DNA from 2 places in the Rhizobium sp. WYCCWR 11128 genome. Region 2 is predicted to be linked to the other one. Evidence: predicted binding sites of a transcription regulator. Region 2 holds the regulator's gene; the other holds the start of a gene.
The links. Region 2 encodes PhoB, which activates phosphate uptake and scavenging genes when phosphate is short. Its sites were predicted from a motif close to TGTCATNNANCTGTCAT; they were not measured.

Region 1 (4,209 bases), on a different contig from region 2:
TATAAATCATTGATTGCATATTCTCAAGCAACGGTCCCGAGATGTGTTTCCGTTCTCAGCCTGGCAGGTCCACAACAAGAGTGGTCCGCCGGCCCGGGTCAATGCCCGCTCGCCTCAGGCTGCAGGTCGGCATCGGTCAGGGTTCCGAGAAAGGCGACGATGTCGTCGATTTCGGGATCGGTGAGGGCGGGCGCGTCGCCCGGCTTCCGGCCAAAAGGCGGATCCTGGTTGAGATTGTCCCAATAGGCCTGCGGCAGGTCGTCATATTTGCGGACGGTGCCGCCTGAATTTTTGGGATACCAGCGGCCGGGATCGCTGTCGCGCGTCGCATAGAAGGAGACGACGTCGCGCAGCGAGTGGAAATAGCCGTTGTGGAAGAAGCTCTGCTTCAGCGCGACATTGCGCAGTGTCGGGGTGCGGAACAGGCCGCAATAGTCGCTACGTCCGGCAAAGTCGGTGCGCTGAGGGCCGCAAAGACCGAGATCGTGATAGTTGGGATCGTTGTTGGCCGGGATCGCCATGTTGCGGGGTGCGGCGAGCCCGAGGAAGCCGAAATCGGAAAATTGCGGCGGCTCGCCGTCATTGGCAGGTTCGCTTAAGTGACAGCTCGAACAATTGCCCTTGGCCGGATCCTCGAACAGTTGTCGTCCGTGCAACTCCTGCGCCGTCAGCGTTGCCTTGCCGGCGAGAAAGGCATCATAGCGGCTGGAATAGGGATAGAAATCCGGGCCGCTCTGCTCGAAGGTGGCGAGCGCCTCGGTGGCGGCATCGAAGGCATCCTTAGGATTGTCGAACACCGTCTCGCCGAACGCCGCCTTGATGTCGTCGGCATAGGCGGCCTTGCGCAGCTTCGCCACCACCTCGGCGGCATCCTTGTTGCCCATCTCGAAGGGCGAGAGCAGCGGGATCTTCGCCTGATCGGCGCCGTGATCGACCCGGCCGTCCCAGGTCAGGCCGCCCGTCGGGCCATTGTCGACGCTCTCGTCGCCCTCGTCCTCGGAATCGTAATAGTGCTCGGTGAAGGCGGGTACCGCCTGCAAATAACGCAGCGTCGGAACGGCGCGCAGCCCCGGCTGGTCCCCATGTTCGCCGCCCATTTCGACCGGCATGGCCGATGCCGGGCCGAAGGCGTGACGGGGATCATGGCAGGAAGCGCAGGCCTGGAGCCCCGAGGCTGACAGCGACGGATCTGAGAATATCTTGCGGCCAATTGCGCCGAGCATTTCGGCCCGGGCGAAGGCCTCAGTGCGCGACATCGGTCCAGGATGCAGGCCGGCGGCGGTCGCCGCGCTGCTTTGCCGCAGGGGAAAAATGGCAAGACCAAGCGCCATGGCACCCATGCCGACGGCCAGGCCGGACCGCACAAGCCAGATGATCTTCGTCGTCATGATAAGGATTCCAATAAGTTGGCGCTGGTTTCCACCATGATCGAACCTCCTTGCAACAAATTGATGACGGCGATCCTCCTGCGGCATCACGGCAACCCCGGATGTCACAAAGTTGATAGACGGCCGGAATAGCGTCGAAGTGCCCCCGAGCGTTCTCCGCTCCCTCTAGCCAACGCCCCCTAGCCATGAGGTACCCACGTGAAAAGACTGAAACTCCTCCACTCGATCTGTCTCGCCGGATCGGCCATCGTGCCGCTTGCGGTGGCGACGGCAGCTCATGCGGCGCCGGCCGGTTACGACAAGATCGACAATGTCGTCGTCATCTATGCCGAAAACCGCAGCTTCGATAATCTCTACGGCAGCTTTCCCGGCGCCGACGGGCTCTCGAACGCGACGGCCGATCGCGCACGCCAGCTCGACCGCGACGGCCAGCCGCTGTCCGAACTGCCGCCGGCCTGGGGCGGCCTCACCGCCAAGGGTGTCTCGCCTGCCGTCACCGAGGCACAGTCGGCCCATCTCGCCAACGCCTCCTTCGCGATCGACGATCCGCAGGGTTTCGCAGAGGCGCCTTCGGTCATCACCCGCGACCTCTGGCATCGCTTCTACCAGGAGCAGATGCAGATCGACGGCGGCAAGAACGACAAGTTCGTCGCCTGGGCCGATTCCGGCAGCCTCGTCATGGGCCATTACGACGGCTCCATCCTGCCGATGTGGCAGGTCGCCAAGAAATACGTCATTGCCGACAACTTCTTCCAGGGCGCCTTCGGCGGTTCCTTCCTCAACCACTTCGCGCTGGTCTGCGCCTGCACGCCCTATTATCCGGATGCCGACAAAAGCCCGGCCAAGCCCACCATCGCCAAGGTCGACGCGGACGGCACATCGCTGACCGTGGCGGAAAACGCCCCGAAGTCGGCGCTGGAGGGTGCACCCAAATTTGTCTCCGACGGCACGCTGACCCCCGACTTCTACGCCGTCAACACCATGCAGCCGCCCTACCAGCCGAGCGCCAATCCGCCGGCCAAGGACGGTGATGCGGCCTATGCCGATCCGGCGGCCGCAACGACGCTGCCGCCGCAGCATGCAATCACCATCGGCGATCTCCTGTCGCTCAAGGGCGTCAGCTGGGCCTGGTATAGCGGCGCCTGGCAGGCGGCATTGGACGGCAAGAACGCCACCCCGGTGCCGAACTTCCAGTTCCATCACCAGCCGTTCAACTATTTCGCCAATTTCGCGCCCGGTACGCCGGCGCGCGCCGAGCATCTGAGAGACGGCGGCCTTGGCGGCGAAGCCTTCCTCAGGGATATCGACGATGGCAAGCTGCCGGCGGTTTCCTTCTACAAGCCGCAGGGCAACCTCAACGAACATGGCGGTTATGCCGATGTTGCGAGCGGAGACCAGCATCTTGCCGATATCGTCTCCCACCTCGAGAAGAGCCCGCAATGGGGCCATATGCTCGTCATCGTCACCTATGACGAGAATGGCGGCTTCTGGGATCACGTCGCGCCGCCGAAGGCCGATCGCTGGGGTCCGGGCAACCGCATTCCGGCCTTCATCATCTCGCCCTTTGCCAAGGGCGGCATGGTCGATCATAACCAGTACGACACGACGTCGATCATCCGCTTCATCACCGCGCGCTACGATCTGCCGGTGCTGCCCGGCGTCATTGCCCGCGACAAGGCGCTGCGCAATAACGACCAGCCGCCGATGGGCGACCTCACAGCCGCGCTCGACCTGACGCATTGACCGAATACGAACGGCCCCGGCGTTGACCGGGGCTGCTCTGTCACCTTTTTTACGCATTCCGGACGCAAAACCGCTGCGCACTTTTGCTGGAACTGCTTACCCCGTCACCGGCGCAGCAGCGGCCGCAACGCGGCCTGTGTTTCCTTCAGCAGCGGCAAATAACGTTCCTTCATCTCCGCCGCCGGCACGAGGGCGGCCGGTGCGCCGATATTGATCGCCGCGACCGTTTCGCCGCGGTCATTGTCGATAGGCACGGCGATGGAGCAGAGGCCGATCTCCAGCTCCTGATCGATAATGGCGTAACCCTCAGCGCGGACACGGCGGAATTCGGCGATCAGCTCGTCCGGGTCGGTCCTGGTATTTGCCGTGTTTTGCTTCAGCTCGCTGCGGGCAAGGATGGCGCGTGCCTCGCTCTCGGCGAGAGCCGCGAGCAGCACGCGCCCCATCGAGGCGCAGTAGGCGGGCAGGCGGCTGCCGGGGGTCAAATTGATCGACATGACGCGGCGCTGCGAGGCGCGGGCGATATAGACGATGTCGGTGCCGTCGAGCACCGAAGCCGAAGCGCTCTGGCCGGCCTTTTCCGAAAGATGATCGAGATGCGGCTGCAACAGCGCCGGCAGCGGCGTCGCCGCGAGATAGGCATGGCCAAGACGCAGGATCTTCGGCGTCAGCGTGAAGAATTTACCGTCATAATCGGCATAACCGAGCTCGGCAAGCGTCAGCAGCGAGCGCCGCACTGTGGCGCGGTCAAGCTCGGTCAGCTTCGAGGCCTCGGCGATCGACAGGCGCTGGCGTGTTTCGCCGAAGGCCTCGATGACTTTCAGGCCACGGGCGAAGCCGCTGACGAAATCCGTTTCGCGCATGGGTCCGGTTCTCCGATCGATTCATCCACTTTGTGCGATATATGAACAAATGTCAAATAACGCACAAAATTGTTGCCGTCCGGCCCGCTGCGCTTTATCCCTGACGCTCAAAGGACGGGAACCAGTTCCCGGCCGCATCTAGCCAAGGAGAGATCCCGCATGGACAAGACAGTCGGGAGCACGGCGGAAGCCGTCTCTGAGATCGGTGATGGCGC
Region 2 (4,209 bases):
CCTTCATGCCGGAGGCGGCCTCTGATGTGGCAAGACAGGCGCCGAGCGGGAAACCGCCGCCGATGCCCTTGGCAACAGCCATGATGTCGGGGGTGACGCCCGACCATTCATGAGCGAAGAGCTTGCCGGTGCGGCCGACGCCGGTCTGGACCTCGTCGAGGATCAACAGCAGGCCGTTGTCGTCGCAGAGCTGGCGAAGCGCCTTCATGAACTCAGGCGTGGCAGGACGGACGCCGCCCTCGCCCTGCACCGGCTCGATGAGGATGGCGGCCGTCGCCTCGGTGATCGCGGCGCGGACCGCTTCGATATCGCCGAAAGCCACCTGATCGAAACCCGGCGCCTTGGGGCCGAAACCTTCGAGATATTTTTCCTGGCCGCCGGCAGCGATCGTCGCCAGCGTCCGTCCGTGGAAGGCGCCTTCGAAGGTGATGATATGGAAGCGCTCGGGATGGCCCTTGGAAAACTGATAGCGGCGCGCCGTCTTGATCGCGCATTCGAGCGCCTCGGCGCCCGAATTGGTGAAGAACACCTTATCGGCGAAGGTGGCGTCCGTCAGCCGTTTTGCCAGGCGCTCCTGGCCGGGGATCTCATAGATGTTCGACAGGTGCCAGACCTTGTCGGCCTGCTCCTTTAGCGCGCCGACCACATGCGGATTGCTGTGGCCGACGGAGGTGACGGCAACGCCGGCGCCGAAATCGAGATATCGCTCGCCAGTTTCGGTGATCAGCCATACGCCCTCGCCTCGCTCGAACCGCAGCGGGGCACGAGAATAGGTGTCATAAAGCGGCGCGGCTTCAGCCATGGCGCGATCTCCATCAAAGTTGCCGGGCAATGACTCCGGCTAAGGAAACCAGGCCCGAAAAATCAAAAATGCCGCCTTGCGGCGGCGAGTGGCACTATTTCCTTTTCGCGCTGCAATGTCAACAAAACGGCGCCCTTAGCGTATGCAGCACAGGTGTACAGCGGCATTTTCAGTCTTCAACAGGCATTATTGCAGAAATGACACGCAGGGGCAGCAAGTTGGGGAAAACTACGAATTCGATTCATCCGGATTCATGCGACTCTTGTCACGGAGTCAGGCTCACACTAGGTTAAAGATCAATTACTAGACTGCATGCGGCGGAACTAGTCACCAAAATTGATCAAGCGTTTCTTGTTTCGGAGCTCCCGGGACAACGGTGAGGGATTCTGCCATCACCAACGCAAAAGGTGGAGACAGGGCATGAACTGGACAGACGAGCGGGTCGAGAAACTCAAGAAACTTTGGGCCGAAGGACTGAGCGCCAGCCAGATCGCTGCGCAGCTTGGCGGGGTCAGCCGAAACGCGGTCATCGGCAAAGTGCACCGGCTGTGCCTTCCCGGCCGTGCCAAGGCCGGCGGCACCAATACCGCGGCGCGAACGCCGAAGCGCAATACATCGGCGCCGCGCGCGCCGAACTTCGCCTCCCGGATCACGACCCGCACCGTCACCCGCCAGCAGGGCGCGACGATGCTGAAGGAAGAGATCGAGATCGAAACGATCGAGGAAATGGAATACGTGCCGCGAGGCAATGTGGTGGTGCCGATTTCGCGCCGCCTCGGCCTGACGGAACTAACCGAGCGCACCTGCAAATGGCCGGTCGGCGATCCGCTGAAGGACGACTTCCATTTCTGCGGCTGCGAGTCCCCCGACAATTCGCCCTATTGCGGCTATCACCAGAAGCTTGCCTACCAGCCGGTGAACGAACGCCGCAGGGCAGCAGCGCGGGCCAGTTGAGCGCGGGCAACCATCGTTAGAATGCAGAAAACGGGCCGATTGGCCCGTTTTTTTATGCGCGGATGGAAGCTCAGGCTTCCCTCCGTCATGCTCGGCCTTGTGCCGAGCATCTGATCACCCCAATGACTTGAGGGTAAAACCTTTATTTTCAAATACTTAATTTAGCGAGCGCAGATCCTCGGCACAAGGCCGAGGATGACGTCGCGGGTTTTGCCAGGGCTTTGTCAGCAGGCTCAGATGGAAGCCCTCAGGCTTCCATCGAATAACCGGCGCCGCGGACGGTGCGGATGACGTCCTGCATGTTGGAGAAATTCAGCGCCTTGCGCAGGCGGCCGACATGGACGTCGACGGTGCGCTCGTCGACATAGATATCGTGGCCCCAGACGCCATCCAACAGCTGCGAGCGGGAGAAGACCCGGCCCGGCGACGACATCAGGAATTCCAGCAGGCGGAATTCGGTGGGGCCGAGGCGGACTTCGCGGGTCTTGCGATGGACGCGATGGGTCTCGCGGTCGAGCTCGATGTCACCGCATTTCAGCACCGTCGACAGCACCTCGGGGCGGGCGCGGCGCAGCATCGCCTTGACGCGGGCAACGAGCTCGGGGGTCGAGAAGGGCTTGACGACATAATCGTCGGCGCCCGTCGACAATCCACGGACACGCTCGCTCTCCTCGCCGCGCGCCGTCAGCATGATGATCGGCAGGCGCTCGGTTTCCGGCCGCATGCGCAGGCGCCGGCAGAGCTCGATGCCGGAAACGCCGGGCAGCATCCAATCGAGGATGAGAAGATCGGGCGTGCGCTCCTGGAGCCGCATTTCGGCTTCATCGCCACGAAGGATGGTATCGACCTCGAAGCCTTCCGCTTCGAGATTGTAGCGAAGAAGCACGCTGAGGGCTTCCTCGTCTTCAACAACTGCAACTCTCGGGATCATGCGTGTCGGTCTCCTCGCGCATGATCCTTAAACCAGGGTGATTTAAGCAGTGCATCCTGCGCAAATTCAAAAATTGGCTGCGACCTCTTTGCGCGCCCGGACGGGCGCGCACGCAATTGACTGTGCGGGCGGTTATTCGGTGACCGCGCCGACGGTGTTGGCGCTGTCATCCTTCGGACGATCACCTTCCGGCTGCGCGCCTGTCGCCATGTAAAAGATCGTCTCGGCGATGTTGGTGGCATGGTCGCCGATGCGCTCGATGTTCTTGGCGCAGAAGAGAAGATGCGTGCAGCTGGTGATGTTGCGCGGATCTTCCATCATGTAGGTCAGGAGTTCGCGGAACAGCGAGGTGTACATCGCGTCGATCTCGTTGTCGCGTTCACGGATCGCATTCGCCTTGTCGGCTGAACGATTGGTGTAGACATCGAGCACTTCCTTGAGCTGGACGAGCGCCAGCTCGGACAGATGCTCGAGGCCGCGGGCAAGCTTGCGGGGAACGCCGGTGCTTTGGACGGCGATGACGCGCTTGGCGGTGTTCTTGCCGAGGTCGCCGACGCGTTCGAGATCGGCGGCGATGCGGATCGAACCCATGATTTCACGCAGGTCCGAGGCCATCGGCTGACGGCGGGCGATCGTGACGATCGCCTTGTCGCCGATTTCGCGTTCGGCGTGATCGAGGATCACATCGTCCGAGATGACCTTCTGCGCCAGCGCCGTATCGCCGTTGACGAGGGCGCGCACGGATTCGCCGACCATCTGCTCGGCCAGGCCGCCCATTTCGGAAATCCGCCTGGACAGGAACTTCAGATCATCATCGTAGGCAGAAAAAATATGTGTCGATGCCATGGGGCTTTATCCTCGAATAACGGGAAGGCTTGGTGTCGCCAAAATCAACCGAAGCGACCCATGATGTAGTCCTGGGTGCGCGGATCGTCGGGATTGGTGAACATCTTGTCGGTGTCGTTCTCCTCGACGAGGTTGCCGAGGTGGAACATGGCGGTGCGCTGCGAGACACGCGCGGCCTGCTGCATGGAGTGGGTGACGATGACGATCGTATAGTTCTCGCGCAGCTCGTGGATCAGCTCCTCGACCTTGGCGGTGGCGATCGGGTCGAGCGCCGAGCAGGGCTCGTCCATCAAGATGACTTCCGGGCTGACGGCGACGGCACGCGCAATGCAAAGGCGCTGCTGCTGGCCGCCGGACAGGCCGGTGCCAGATTCATGCACGCGGTCCTTGACCTCGTTCCAGAGACCGGCGCGCTGCAGGCTGGTCTCGACGATCTGGTCGAGGTCGGCCTTCGACTTGGCAAGGCCATGGATGCGCGGGCCGTAGGAGACGTTTTCGTAGATCGTCTTCGGGAACGGGTTCGGCTTCTGGAAGACCATGCCGACGCGGGCGCGAAGTTCGACGACGTCGATATCGGGATCATAGACATCGTCGGTGTCGAGGGTGATCTTGCCGGTGACGCGGCAGCCGTCGATCGTGTCGTTCATGCGGTTGAGGCACCGCAGGAAGGTCGACT

Region 1: a site for PhoB is predicted at 1,441-1,457, ahead of HX898_RS18030 (acid phosphatase). Genes of this name have one in related genera too.

What each region holds. Positions count from the first base shown of each region.
Region 1 covers NZ_JACCEZ010000005.1:248,443-252,651, forward strand. The annotation lists gene HX898_RS18025 (cytochrome c peroxidase) at 99-1,388, opposite strand; gene HX898_RS18030 (acid phosphatase) at 1,587-3,131, shown strand; gene HX898_RS18035 (IclR family transcriptional regulator C-terminal domain-containing protein) at 3,236-3,994, opposite strand; gene HX898_RS18040 (3-oxoacid CoA-transferase subunit A) at 4,154-4,209, shown strand, end outside.
Region 2 covers NZ_JACCEZ010000002.1:536,208-540,416, reverse strand. The annotation lists gene HX898_RS10315 (aspartate aminotransferase family protein) at 1-802, opposite strand, end outside; gene HX898_RS10310 (GcrA family cell cycle regulator) at 1,223-1,756, shown strand; gene phoB (phosphate regulon transcriptional regulator PhoB) at 2,004-2,687, opposite strand; gene phoU (phosphate signaling complex protein PhoU) at 2,820-3,533, opposite strand; gene pstB (phosphate ABC transporter ATP-binding protein PstB) at 3,578-4,209, opposite strand, start outside.